2 regions of the Nocardiopsis synnemataformans genome follow, and region 2 is predicted to be linked to the other one. Evidence: riboswitches for the same ligand, from Rfam matches in the RefSeq annotation. Region 2 holds a riboswitch; the other holds the start of a gene.
What was found. A riboswitch is a leader RNA that binds a small molecule or an ion and turns the genes downstream of it on or off. The one in region 2 is predicted to bind cobalamin.

Region 1 (7,062 bases), on a different contig from region 2:
GCGGCGGACGCCCCATTACCCCGCGCGGGACGCGACCGCGCGGGGAACGGCGTCACGATTGCGTCACATGCGGGATGAGTTCCTGCACAACCGACACGAAACAGTGACGATTCACCCTGCTACCCCCGGTCTGACCTGCCCAGGGGACACCACTCGCGGCTAGGATGCACACGTCCCGGCCCGGGCCGAAGGACGTCTTCGGCCTCATCCGACCGCCGCCCCCGGTGGTCGGTCCCCCGGTCCACCGCAACCTCCACACGGAGGCGGGGAACGCCCGCCCACTCCCCCGCCCTCGCCCGCGGGACGGCAGTGGCGACAGGTGCGCCTCCCCCACACGGTCACCGTGTCCCTTCCGGGGTCGCACGGGAAGCCGTGAGAACCCAACGGCGCACACACGCGTCCCAGACAACACGGTCATCACACACGGGCGAGGGGAGCCATGAGCGAAAACGGACCATACAACCAGCCGCCGCAGAACCCATACGGCGGTGGGGACAACAGTGGGAGCCAACCGCCCTACGGCCCGCCCCACGGCGCCCCCTACGGCGACCCCGGCACCGGTGGGCAGCCGCCCTACGGCGGCCCCGCGGGTTTCCCCGGCCCCCAGGAGCAGCAGATGTACGGGGGCGGCCAGCCGCCCTACGGCGGCGGTCCCGGCGGCCCCGGATACCCCCCTCCGCCCCCGCAGCAGCCCCAGGGCGGCGGCAGCAAGGCGGGCCTGTGGGTGGTGATCGGCGGCGGCGCCGTGATCATCGTCCTGGTCATCGCGGTCGTGGTCGTGCTCTTCACCAACGACGGCGGACAGCAGACCGTGGCGCCCGAGCCCGAGCCCTCCCCGAGCGCGGAGGCGACCACCGGCGGCGAGGAGACGACCGAGCCCACCACCGACGCGGCCCCCGCGGGCGAGCCCCCCTACGCGGTGCCCGCCGAGCCCTGCGACGCCTTCACCGACCAGGTGCTCTCCGACTTCCTGATCCAGGACGAGGGCGACAAGTACGTCCAGGACAACAACTCCTACTGCGAGAGCCTGGAAGGGGCTGCCCCGGAGGGCAACCCGTCCGAGAGCTACGCGATGTTCGAGATCAGCTACCAGGTCCCCTACTCCGCCGCCGACTCCGTCGAGGCCGCCACCACCGACTTCCAGTCCGGGGTGCAGGAGCTCAGGGGTGAGGGTGACTACAACACCTTCTACGACTCCGCGAACGTGGAGGAGGACAAGGAGGTGGACCTCGGCGACGAGGCCCACTACGTCCTCACCAAGTACGACTTCCTGGGCGAGGACATCCCCGAGGCCACGCTGCTGATCCGCACCGCCAACCTCAACATCCGGGTCCAGTACCAGATGCACCCGCCCTTCACCGAGGGCGCCTCCGCCGAGGACCTGGTCATGCCCGACAACGTCGAGGAGCTCATGCTCAACGCCGGCGCCGAGGCGCTGGCTCTGGTCGGCAGCTGAGACGGCTGACCGGACACGGTGTGAGGGGCCGCGGCGTTCGCCGCGGCCCCTCACGCGTGTCAGTCCCCGGTGGTCAGGCGCCCGGCAGGTCGGCGCGCACCCGGCGGGCCGCCTCGACCATGTTGCGCAGGGCCTGCTCGGCCTCGGCGTAGCCGCGCGTCTTGAGGCCGCAGTCGGGGTTCACCCACAGGTTCTGGGCGTCGACGTGCGCGACCGCCAGGCGCAGCGCCCCCTCGATCTCCTCCACCGAGGGCACCCGCGGGGAGTGGATGTCGTACACGCCCGGGCCGATCCCGCGCCTGTAGCCCCGGCCGCCCAGGTCCCGCACCAGCTCCATGCGCGAGCGGGCCGCCTCCACGCTGGTGACGTCGGCGTCCAGCGCCTCGATGCCGCCGACGATCAGCCCGAACTCCGAGTAGCACATGTGCGTGTGGACGGTCGTGGACGGCGACACCCCCGACGTGGCCAGGCGGAAGGAACCCACCGCCCAGTCCAGGTACCGCTCCCGGTGCTCCGAGCGCAGCGGCAGCAGTTCGCGCAGGGCCGCCTCGTCCACCTGGATGTGGCGGATCCCGGCGCGCTCCAGGTCGGCGACCTCGTCGCGCAGCGCGAGGCCCACCTGGCGGGCGGTCTCGCCGAGCGGCTGGTCGGTGCGCACGAACGACCAGGCGAGCATGGTGACCGGACCGGTCAGCATTCCCTTGACCGGCTTGTCGGTGCGCGACTGGGCGTAGGTGGTCCACTCCACCGTCATCGGTGTGGGGCGCGAGACGTCGCCGAACAGGATCGGCGGGCGCACGCACCGCGAACCGTAGGACTGCACCCACCCGTTCCGGGTGGTGGCGTAGCCCTCCAGCTGCTCGGCGAAGTACTGGACCATGTCGTTGCGCTCGGGCTCGCCGTGCACGAGCACGTCCAGGCCGATCTCCTCCTGGAGCGCGATCACGCGGTCGATCTCCTCGCGCAGGACGGCCTTGTAGGCGTCCTCGGCCAGTTCGCCCCCGCGGTGGGCGGCGCGGGCGCGGCGCAGCTCGGCGGTCTGGGGGAAGGACCCGATGGTGGTCGTGGTGAGCGGGGTGTCGGTGGGCCTTCCCCGCTCCTGCGGGCGCTCGTAGGCGTCCGGGCCCAGGGCGTCGAGCCGGGCGCGTACGCGCGCGTCGGTGAAGGCGGGGGGACGGACGCCGCCCTGTCCGGTGTACTCGGCCTCGGCCCCCTCGGACAGCGCACGGCCGAGCAGGGCCGTCTCCTGGGCCTTCTGCCTGGCGAAGGCCAGGGCCCCGCGCAGCTCGGGGGCCAGGGAGGTCTCGGCGTCCAGGTCCAGGGGCACGTGCAGTAGGGAGCAGGAGGTGCTCACGGTGAGCTCGTCGGTGAGGGCCAGCAGGGTGCCGAGCGTGGCCACGGCGGCCGGGACGTCGGTGCGCCAGACGTTGCGGCCCTCCACCACGCCCGCGACCAGGCGGGTGGCACCCAGACCGGAGACCCGCACCAGGTCGTCCACGCCCTCGTCGTCGGTGACCAGGTCCAGGCCGACCGCCTCGACCGCGGAGTCCTTGAGGACGCGCAGGGCGGCGGAGCCGATGGAGCCGAAGTAGGTGGACACCAGCAGGGAGGGGCGGTCGGCGACCGCCCCCAGGCGCTGGTAGGCGCGCTCCAGGTGGCCGACGGCGGCGCGGCCCTCGTCGGTGGCCAGGATCGGCTCGTCCAGCTGGACCTCGGTGGCACCCGCGGCCCGCAGGTCGCCGAGCAGCTGGGCGTAGGCGTCCAGGAGCTGGTCGAGCAGCTGGACGGGCTCCCAGCCCTCGGGGGCGCCGTCGGCGGGCTTGGCCAGCATCAGGAAGGTGAGCGGGCCGACCAGGACCGGGCGGGTGTGGAAACCCGCCTCGGCGGCCTCGCGGAACTCGGCGACGGGCTTGTCGCCCACCAGGCGGGGTCGGGTGCCGGGCGAGAGTTCGGGGACCAGGTAGTGGTAGTTCGTGTCGAACCACTTGGTCATCTCCAGCGGCGGAGCGTCCTGCTCGCCGCGGGCGAGCGCGAAGTAGCGGCGCAGCTCCTCCTCGCGGTCCGGCGCGGCGGCGGGCGGGGCGAAGCGGGAGGGGACCAGGTCGAACAGGACCGCGGTGTCCAGCACGTGGTCGTAGTAGGAGAACGTGTTGGAGGGGATGTCGTCGACACCGGCCTCGCGCAGCTGGGCGTAGACGCCCAGGCGCAGCTCGGCGGCGACCGCGTCCAGTTCACGGGCGGTGGTGCGGCCCCTCCAGTGGGACTCGCAGGCGCGCTTGAGCTCGCGGTCGGGGCCGATGCGCGGGTAGCCGTGCACGCTGGAGCGCACGGAGGGGCGGGGCCCGCCCGGGGCCGCGGACGGCGTGGGGGTCGTGGTCATGAGCTTCTCTCCCTCGTCGAAAGCCGGGTACCGGCCGCGAGGGGGAGGAGAGGGGTGGGCACGCCGACGGGCGCGCCTCGGGCGCGCACTGGACCTGCCACCGCCTCCGGCCCTCCCTCGGGGCGCGGGACCACCGGCGCCGCGGGTGCGCCGCCGGGTGGAGGCAGGTCTTCGGACTCGGGGGCGCGGGCGGTGCGGACACCGCTCCTCCTAATGGCCGCCGCTTCCCGGTTTCCGGTCTTCGCGACCGGCACTACCAGTGCTCATGGCGACGTTCGTTCCCCCATACCGCTGCGGGGCAGTCCCGGACTCACACCGGGTTCCCTCTTGCGACATGGTTCCGCCCCGTCCGGGCCGGGCCCGCGAGGTGGATCATGTACCTTCCACGGCTGCAAGTATAGGGAGGGCCCCTTCGCCCCTGTACCCGGCGTGCGGCCCCATGCGCCCGACCCGGACGGTGAGAACCCCCGGCCCACGGTCGGCGTCACACACGAAGTCAAGCGTTGCGCGGGTGAGCCTCCCCTCTGCTCCCCGCGGACGTTCGTCTGAGCGATGAACGTGGAGATTCCCTCGTGAATAAGCAGTCCCGCCTCGCCATGGCACCGGACCACCCCCTGATCACGGTCGTGGTAGCCCTGGCGGTCCTGGCGGGCATGGTGTTGTTGGCCACCCGCTCCTCCGGCGAGTCCGAGCCCCCGGAGCAGACGCACGGAGCGCCGGTCTCCGAGAGCGAACCGCCGCCCCCGGCCTCCGGCGACCCCGGCGGGCTGACCGAGGTGGACGCGGCCGCCGTGGCGGGCGTGGAGGAGGCCGAGCTGCCCTACGACGGGGATGTCTCCGTCACGGTGACCTACCCGGTGGTCCCCAACGCCGAGCCGCTGGCCGACTTCCTGGAGCGTGAGCTGACCGACGAGGTGCACGCCTTCGAGGCGGCCAACCCCGGCGCGGTCTCCTTCGAGGCGGAGTGGAACCTGACCGCGGCGCGCGACGGCCTGCTCGGGGTCCGCATGACCCGGGTCGAGACCGACTCCGAGGGGTCCCGGGAGGGGTACACCACCTACTGGTACGACACCGCGACCGCGGCGCACCACCCCTCCGCTGCCCTGGTCGGCGGCCAGGAACAGCTGGAGGAGCTCAACGGCCTGGTGCGCGGCGCCGTCGGGAACGGGGACGGCGGGGAGGGCTCGGCCGACCCCGACGTCATCCACCCGATCAGTTCCCTGTACGACTCGGTGGGCTTCAACCCCGACGGAGACCTGGTCGTGGAGTTCGACGCCGGGCAGGTCGCCCCGGCGGAGGAGGGCCGCACGCGCGCGGTGGTCGACGCCGGTGAGGCCGAGGGCCTGCTGTCCGAGCTGGGCCTGCGCGTGCGCGACGCCGCGACCGTGGGCGTCGAGGACTTCTCCATCGCCGCCCCGCCCCAGGCCGACAAGGACGGCCAGGAGGACGGACCCGTGCCCGGACAGGTGTCCGCGGTGGACTCCGACGTCGACTGCTCCGACCCCGACACCAAGTGCGTGGCGCTGACCTACGACGACGGCCCCGGCGGGCGCACCCCCGAACTGCTGGACGCCCTCGCCGAGTACGACGCGCGGGCCACGTTCTTCGTCACCGGCAACCCCGTCATGGAGCACCCGCACACGGTGCGGCGCGCCTACGCCGAGGGGCACGAGATCGCCAACCACACCCTGAACCACCCCGACCTGGCCGGTCTGGGCGCGGGAGGGGTGCGCTCGGACCTGGACGTCGTGCAGGCGCTGGTGTACCGCGAGACGGGCTACAGCATGGACCTCATGCGCCCGCCCTACGGCTCGACCGACGAGGGCGTGGCCTCGGTGACCGCGGACATGGGCCTGGCCCAGATCCTGTGGAGCGTGGACACCCTCGACTGGAAGGACCGCAAGGCCTCGGTGATCCACGACCGGGCGGTGGAGGGCGCTTCGGACGGGGCGATCATCCTCATGCACGACATCCACGGCACCACCGTCGACGCCTCCCGCACGATCATCCGGGAGCTGGACGAGCACGGGTACACCATGGTCACGGTGTCCCAGCTGCTCGGGACCACGACCCCCGGCGAGACCTACGTCGACGGGGTCCCCGACGCCCCGGAGGAGAGCGCCGAGCCCTCCGAGGGGGCCGGGGAGCACGGTGAGGAAGACGAGCAGGCTCCCTAGGGAGACCCGAGAGGCTTCCGAGGAGTCCTGAGGGCGCGGCGTCACGGCGCGGTGAGCGGCCCGGGAGAGGATGTCCCCGGGAGAGGGCTTCGGGGCCGCGACCGGTGGGACCCACGGTGCGCGGAGCCGTGTGAGGGCACCGGGTGACGTGGGAAGGGCGCCCCGCGGGGGCGTTCCCGGTCTCCGGCGCGTCCCCCGTCCTGTGGCGGTGACCACATGTGGTCACCGTCACGGGACGGGGGACGGCGTCCCCTATGTTGCTCCCAGCAGCAGCCGTGTTGGCCACCCGCTGAGGGATGAGGGAGTCCGGTGTTGTCGTCGACTCGAGTCCACCCGAACGAGGCCGCCCCGCGCCCCGGGGCCGGGGGGAACCGGCCGTGGGAGCGCAGAGCCCGGTGGCCCGGGGCGGCGCTGGTCGCGCTGGTCCTGCCCCTGGCCGCGTGCAGCACCGAGGGGGTCGCCTCGGGGGGTGGGGAGGACCCGGAGCTGATCACGGTGGTGGTGGAGGAGCCGGGGGACGGGGTCACCGAGTGGCGCGGGGACGCCTCCGACTTCGAGGACCACCCGTACAGGCCCGAGGGGCTCGCGATCGACGTCGCCTACCCGGTGTTCGCCGGGGCGGACGCCTTCGCCGAGGAACTGGCCGCCCAGGTGGACCAGGAGGTGCGGGACTACCGGGGCGCCAGCCGGGACCCGGTGAGCCTGGGCGTCGACTGGGAGGTGGTCGCCGCCGGGAACGGGGTGCTGGGTGTGCGCCTGGTACGCACCGAGGAGGACTTCCACGGGCTGCGCCAGGGGTACGGGACGTACTGGTACGACGCGTCCACCGGCCACACCGCCTACTCCACGGAGCTGCTGACCGACGACGCGGCACTCCGGGAGCTCAACGGGATCGTCCGCGCCTCGTTCGCCGAGGAGGAGGCCGTGGACGCACGGGGCCTGCACCCGGTGATGCGCACCTACGACTCGATGGGGTTCAACGCCGACGGGGACCTGGTGGTGGAGTTCGACGACGGGCACCTGTCCCCGATCGTGGAGGGCCACCCCCC
Region 2 (7,062 bases):
CGCCTTCGAACACGACGGGCAGCTCACCAAGCGGGACCTGCGCGCCTCGGCGCTGGCCCGACTGGCGCCCTCGCCGGGCCAGCACCTGTGGGACGTGGGCGCGGGCGCGGGATCGGTCGGCATCGAGTGGATGCGCGCCCACCCCTCCTGCACCGCCACGGCGGTGGAGGCCCACGCCGAACGGGCCGCGCGGATCGGCCGCAACGCGGGCCGCCTCGGCGTTCCCGGACTGGACGTGGTCACCGGGCGCGCGCCGGACGCGCTGGCCGGGCTGCCCGCGCCCGACGCGGTGTTCGTCGGCGGCGGCGCGACCCGGCCGGGCGTCCTCGACGCCTGCCTGGGGGCACTGCGGTCGGGAGGGAGAATCGTGGTGCACGGGGTGACGCTGGAGACCGAGCGCCTGCTCGCCGACGCCCACCGGCGCCACGGTGGCGAGCTGACCCGTGTCGCCGTCGAGACCACCGGGCCCATCGGCGCGTTCACCGGCTGGACGCCCGCCCGCACGGTCACCCAGTGGTGCCTGGTCATGTCTGCCCGGCAACGACCAGAGTGACTCCGGGCCTCGAACGGAGCCAGCCGCTCCCGGCTGGGGCGGCTGTGGCGCGTCGTGGGGACAGTGCGGTCCGCTCCTCGGTGCCCTGTGGGACTTCGGCTCCTCAGATTTCCGCTTCGGCCATACCTTCCGTCCTTCCTCGGCGTTACTCTGGCCAGAAGCCGTGTCCGCGTCGTCGCTCACCACCACGGACATCACTCAGGGGGCTTCATGACCGTCGTAGAACACCACCCGCCACCCGAAACACCAGCGCTTCCGATGAGTCCGGAGCTGTTCGAGCACCTCGCCGGACAGGCGTTTGAGGCCGACCGTGTTCGTATGGAGATGTTCAACGGGAAGGTCTGGGTCCACAAGGTGACCGACGGAGCACACGCGGGGATCCTCGCGTGGCTGATGCGTGAGTTCATCGCTCACCGCCCTGACCTGGACCTCATCACCAGCGGACTGGGAATCAAGGTCGACACCTACCGCAACGGACGCGCCCGCCCCGACGGCATCCTCGCTCCGATCGGTCACTTCGACCAGGCGGGGGAATGGGCCGATTCGGAGGGTGTCCTGGCCGTCGTCGAGGTCACCTCCTGGGACGCCGACACCCATGCCCGCGTCCGTGTTGAGAAGCCCGTCGCCTACGCGGCGACCGGTATCGGCGTCTACCTGTTGGTGGACCGGGACGCCAACGCCGTCGTGGTCCACAGCCGACCCGTCCGCGGCCAGTACCTGGACCGAAGCACCCATCCTTACGGTGAAGCCGTCCAGATCCCCGGAGCCGACGTCACGTTGGACACCGAAGCACTCAAGCGGTTCGTCCGCTGACACTGACGACCCGGGCGAGGGCGGCCCGGCCCGACCGCCCTTCACCGGCGCCACGGTGGTGAGCTGACCCGTGTCGCCGTCGAGACCACCGGGCCCATCGGCGCGTTCACCGGCTGGACGCCCGCCCGCACGGTCACCCAGTGGTGCCTGGCGGCGGATCGCTGACCCGGGGACGGGCCGGGTCGTAGAGGTAGGACTCACCACCCGCCCCGGGATCGAGCGCCCGCCCCACCAGGATCACCGCCGCCTGCCGGAACCCGGCCTCCTCCACCGCGTCGGCGACGGTGGAGACCGTGCCGCGCAGCACCGCCTCGCCCGGCTGGCTGGCCCGGTACACGACGACCACCGGGCAGTCGCCGCCGTACTCGGGTTCGATCTCGGCCATCAGCTCGCGCACCCGCCGGATCGCCAGGTGCAGCACCAGCGTGGCCCGGGTCGCCGCGAACGCGGACAGCGACTCGGTGTCGGGCATGGCGGTCGAACGGGCCCGCGTCCGGGTCAGCACCACCGACTGGGCCACCAGCGGCACGGTCAGTTCCCGCCCCGCCAGCGCCGAGGCGGCCGCGTACGCGGGCACCCCGGGCGTGACGTCCCACGGAACGCCGTGCGCGTCGAGCCTGCGGGTCTGTTCGGCCAGCGCCGAGTACAGCGACGGGTCACCGGAGGTGAGCCGTACGACGTCGCGGCCCGCGGCGTGCGCGGAGACCAGGTGGTCGGTGATGCGGTCCAGGTCCAGGCCCTGGGTGTCCACCAGTTCGGCGCCGGGCGCGCAGTGGGTCAGGACCTGCGGGTCCAGGTAGGTGCCGGGGTAGAGCACCGCGTCGGCCCCGGCGAGCATCCGCGTGGCGCGGACGGTCAGCAGGTCGGCGGCGCCGGGCCCCGCGCCCACGAAGTGCACGGTCACGGCCTCACCCACCGCGGGGTCCACACGCGGCCCGTCTCGGTGACCCGGGTCCCCGAGGCGCCGACGATGAGCAGGCAGCGCATGTCGACGGCGGCCGGGTCGAGTTCGGCCAGGGTGGTCACCGTCAGGGACTCGCCGTCGCGGCCCACGTCGCGGCCGACGACGACCACGGTGTCGGGTTTGCGGTGCTCCAGCAGGATCCGGCGCGCGGTCACGACCTGCTCGGTTCGGGACCGGGATGCGGGGTTGTAGACGGCCAGCGCCAGGTCGGCCTCGGCGACGGCGCGCAACCGCCGCTCGACCACCTCCCACGGTTTGAGGCGGTCCGACAGGCTCATCACCGCGAAGTCGCCGCCCACGGGGGCGCCCGCGCGGGCCGCGACCGCCTGGACGGCGCTGACCCCCGGCAGCACCCGGACGGGCACGTCCCGGTAGGCGGGGTCCTCGGCCGCCTCGAACACGGCGGTGGCCATGCCGAAGACACCGGCGTCCCCGCCCGAGACCACGGCGACGCGTTCGCCGCGCCCGGCCAGGTCGAGGGCGAACCGGGCGCGCTGGAGTTCGACGGTGTTGCCGGAGGCGTGCCGGGTGAGCCCGGGGCGCTGCGGGACCCGGTCGACGTAGGGGCCGTAGCCCACCACGTGGTCCACCTCGGCCAGCGCGGCGCGGGCCTCGGGGGTGAGCCAGCGTTCGGGGCCGGGGCCCAGACCCACGACCAGCAGTTCGGCCGCCGGTCCGGCGGGACCCGCCGTCTGCGCCGCCTGGGCCGCCTGGGCAGCCCCCGTCCGCGCAGCCGCGCCGACCTCGCGGGAACGCCGGCCGTTGCGGCTGTCCCCGGTGACCAGCACCAGGGAGAAGTAGGGCACCGTCGCCGGGTCGACCTCGGCGACCGGCAGCCGCCGCTCCCCGCCCATCGAGGCCCGCTCCACGTACACCGCGTGCTCCAGCCGCCCGGCCGCGGCCAGGGCGCGGCGCACGGCCGGGAAGGTCCGGCCCAGCTTCATGACCACGGCCGCGTCGGTGTCGGCCAGGCGGCGGGCCAGCTCCGGTTCGGGCAGGGTGCCGGGCAGCACGGTGAGCACGTCGGTCTGCCGGGCCAGCGGGGCGGCCGCGGCGGCCGTGGCGGCGGCGAACGCCGGGATCCCCGGCACGATCTCGGTGGGGTAGCGCTCGGACAGCCGGTCGTGCATGTACATGTACGACCCGTAGAACAGCGGATCCCCCTCGGAGAGCAGGACGACGTCGCGTCCGGCGTCCAGGTGGGCGGCCAGCCGCGCGGCGGACTCCTCGTAGAAGTCGGCCAGCGCGCCCGCGTAACCGCCCGGGTGGTCGGTCGCGCCGGTGGTCACCGGGTAGGTCAGCTGTTCCTCGACCACGGAGTCCGGGATCAGGGCGTCGGCGACGCGGCGGGCGTTGGACTCCTTGCCCACCCCCGCGTGGTAGGCGACGACGTCGGCCGCGGCGATGAGCCTGGCCGCCTTGAGGGTGATCAGCTCGGGGTCGCCGGGGCCGACGCCGACGCCGTGGAAACGGCCGGTCACTCTTCCTCCTTGGCGAGTGCGTTGAGGGCTGAGGAGGTCATCGCCGAACCCCCGCGGCGACCGCGCGCGGTCACGTAGGGGACGTCGACGCCGTGTCGGTCGCGGAGTTCGGTCAGCGCCTGCTTGGACTCGGCGGCGCCGACGAAGCCGACCGGGCAGCCGACGATGGCGGCCGGGCGCGGAGCGCCGTCGACCAGCATCTCCAGCAGGTGGAACAGGGCGGTGGGCGCGTTGCCGACGGCGACCACGGCGCCGTCGAGCAGCGGCTCCCACAGGGACACCGCGGCCGCGGTGCGGGTGGTGCCCCACTCCAGGGCCAGGGCGGGGACCCGCTCGTCGCCCAGGAGGCAGAGCACCTCGTTGTCGCTGGGCAGGCGGCTCGCGGTCACGCCGGAGGCCACCATGCGCGCGTCGCACAGGATCGGCGCACCGGCCCGGAGGGCGGCGCGCGCCGAGGGGACCAGGTCGGGGTGGACGACGAGGTCGTCGGCGAGGTCGACCTGGCCGGTGCCGTGGATCATCCGCACGGCGAGCCGTTCGGCGTTGGCGGGCAGGTGGTCGAGCCGGGCCTCGCGCCGGATGGTGGCGAAGGAGTCGGTGTAGATCGCGGGCCCGTCGTCGACGTACTCGTAGTGCCGGTTCGGGCGTCTGGGGGAGGTCACCGCGCCTCCCCGGGGACGTGACCGGGCTGTCCGGGACCGTGCTTCCTGGGGACGAGAACGGCGCGCCACGGCGTGACGACGAGTTCTCCGGATCGGGCGTCGAGCGCTTCGGCGGCGAGTGCGTCGGCGGCGACCCGGTCCAGGCCGTCGTCGGGCACGGGGACGTGCCGTCCGATCCCGGGCAGCGAGCCGTGCGGCAGCGGCGGCGCGGGGTCGGGCAGCCTCGGGTCCGGCGGCGCCGGGTCGGTCAGGGGCGAGGCGAGTTCGGCGACGTGCCAGGGCGCTGCGGGGCCGTCGCCGCGCCGTTCCAGGAACCGGTCGGCGAGGTGGACGAGTGAGTCCGCGGCCTCGTCCAGCGGCGTCAGCGGGCCCCAGCGCTCCCCGACCCTGAGCTGGGCGGTGTGCGCGTCGAGGGCGACGAGCCCCAGGTCGCAGGAGCGCTCCAGCAGGTCGCCGCTTCCGTCGTCCAGGGCGAAGAGGAAGCGGCCGGGAAGGGCTGCGCGGTGCGGTTCGGCGCACAGCAGCGCGTCCAGCGCGGCGGCCACGGGGCGCAGGTCGGCCTTCCCGCCCGCCAGTCCCGTGCACGGGGAGACCATGACGTTGCGGACCAGTTCGTGGGCGGGCGAGGGCAGCAGGCCGGTTCCCTCCAGGGCCCGGAGCACCTCGGGAGTCAGCCGCCCGTCGCTCCCGGGCAGGGCGCGCAGCTGCACGTTGGCCCGCCCGGTGACGTGGATCCGGCCGTCGCCGTACTCCTGGGCCACGGCGGCCAGGGCGCGCAGCGAGCGGGCGGGGAGCCTGCCGCCGACGAGCCGGAGCCGGACCAGCAGCCCGTCATCGGCGGGCCAGGGCCGCAGGGCGCCCGGGCAGCGGTCGCGCCGGGAGCGGACGGTGGAGGATGGGATTGGGGAACCCATCGGGGACATGCGCGTCCTTCGGGTCAGGGACCCGTTCGCGGGGTCCGCGGTTGACCTGGCGGCCCGTCACCGCCAGCGCCAGCAGGTCTTCGGACTCGGGATCGACCGGTGCGGAGCGCCTTCCCGGAGCGTGCGCTCCAGTGGCTGTCCCGGGGAAGCGCGTCCCCGGGGCGTGCCCGCCCGTCACCCTCACCGCTGCGCGTCAGTCCCGGATTCGCACCGGGTTCCCTGCCCCACGAGGTGGAGTTCGACTGGCTCGACGAGGGTACCGTCCCCCTTCCGGGGCAGCTCCAGGGGCCTTCGCCCCGACGCGGCTCCGGCGTGGCCGAAGGCGGCCGGTCCCGGGCACGGGAGCGCGGTCGGCGGTGCGTGACGCATCCGGCCGATACGGTACGTACCGCGTATCCTCCGCACGGTTCGCCCCGCCGTGCCCTACTCCCGGGAGCCGATGGATGTACACGGTCCGAATCTCGCAGACCGACCCCTACGCCTTCTCCAGCCTGGACGCGGCGCTGCGGGCCCCGATGTACGCGGGCTGTGACCTGTACCTGCACGTCGAACCGGGCCACTACGCGGAATCCCGGGTGCTCGGCGTGAACCAGCACGTCATCGTGGTGCCCCTCCACGGTCCCGGCACCGTGACGGTCTCGGTGGGCGACACGAACGTGTTCAACGTGCACAAGGGGCGGCTGGAACTGCACGGTGTGCACGTGCGCAACGCCTCGGCCGAGTATCCGCCCGTGTACGTGCACCCGAAGGCCTCCCTCAAGGCCGTCGACTGCGTCTTCTCCGCGAGTACGCGAGTGAACGTGAAGAACGCCGAAGCCGAGTTCACCAACTGCGGGTTCGAGGGCGGCGGCGTGAGCGTGGACGACTCCACGGGGAAGGTGGACGGCTGCCGTTTCACCGACGCCGTGCTCATCGTCGAGGGTCCCGACTCCCCCGAGATCCGCGGGACCACCTTCAGCGGGGGCCACGACACGTGGCACACCCTGTACATCTCCAAGGCCTCGCCCGCGGTCACCGACTGCGTCCTGACCGACTGCGGCGGGGAGGAGACCCAGGCGGTCCACGTACGGGACGGGGCGGCTCCGAAGTTCACCAACCTGACGGTCATCGGGGACCGGGGCTGGCCGGTACGGGTGACCGGGCGCTCCAGGGCGGAGTTCGACCACCTCAGAGTGGACGGCGGCCGCGCCGGCGGCGACTCCGTGTACGCCTGGGACGACTCCGAGATGACCATCACCCACGGCCGTATCACCAACGCCAGGGCCAGCGCCCTGGCGACCACCGGGGGCGCGTTGACCGTCCGCGACCTGGTCGTCGAGGACGCCGCCCTGACAGGCCTCTACGGAAAGGAGGCCAGAGTCAGCGGCGAGAGGCTGTCCCTGTCCCGTGTCGGTGGGAACGGGGTCTACGTCGAGGAGTGCCGGACGACGCTCTCGGACGTCGAACTGCGTGAGAGCACGCCGGAGGCACTGGAGAGGCGGAGCGTGTTCGCCGCGCAGAAGGGGCGGTTCGAGGTCACCGGGTTGCGTGCCTCGCAGTCGTCGACGATGACGCACATCGTCGACGCGCGGGGAAGCCTGACCGACCTGAGCGGGGATGACGTCAGGGGCGGTCTCCTCGTCACCGAGGACAGCACGGTCACGGTGCGCGGAATGGCGATCACCAA

Region 1: linked by a shared signal. The riboswitch ahead of metE (5-methyltetrahydropteroyltriglutamate--homocysteine S-methyltransferase) and the one ahead of ACSIH6_RS12680 (ferredoxin-like domain-containing protein) in region 2 are both predicted to bind cobalamin.

Annotation. Positions count from the first base shown of each region.
Region 1 covers NZ_CBDRFA010000002.1:214,489-221,550, forward strand. The annotation lists gene ACSIH6_RS02020 (DUF3558 domain-containing protein) at 440-1,456, shown strand; gene metE (5-methyltetrahydropteroyltriglutamate--homocysteine S-methyltransferase) at 1,530-3,836, opposite strand; cobalamin riboswitch at 4,002-4,162, opposite strand; gene ACSIH6_RS02030 (polysaccharide deacetylase family protein) at 4,433-6,013, shown strand; gene ACSIH6_RS02035 (polysaccharide deacetylase family protein) at 6,326-7,062, shown strand, end outside.
Region 2 covers NZ_CBDRFA010000018.1:17,644-24,705, reverse strand. The annotation lists gene cbiT (precorrin-6Y C5,15-methyltransferase (decarboxylating) subunit CbiT) at 1-553, shown strand, start outside; gene ACSIH6_RS12700 (Uma2 family endonuclease) at 764-1,366, shown strand; partial or broken gene ACSIH6_RS39460 (hypothetical protein) at 1,409-1,531, shown strand; gene cobM (precorrin-4 C(11)-methyltransferase) at 1,500-2,282, opposite strand; gene ACSIH6_RS12690 (precorrin-2 C(20)-methyltransferase) at 2,267-3,811, opposite strand; gene ACSIH6_RS12685 (precorrin-8X methylmutase) at 3,808-4,473, opposite strand; gene ACSIH6_RS12680 (ferredoxin-like domain-containing protein) at 4,470-5,396, opposite strand; cobalamin riboswitch at 5,451-5,657, opposite strand; gene ACSIH6_RS12675 (AAA family ATPase) at 5,840-7,062, shown strand, end outside.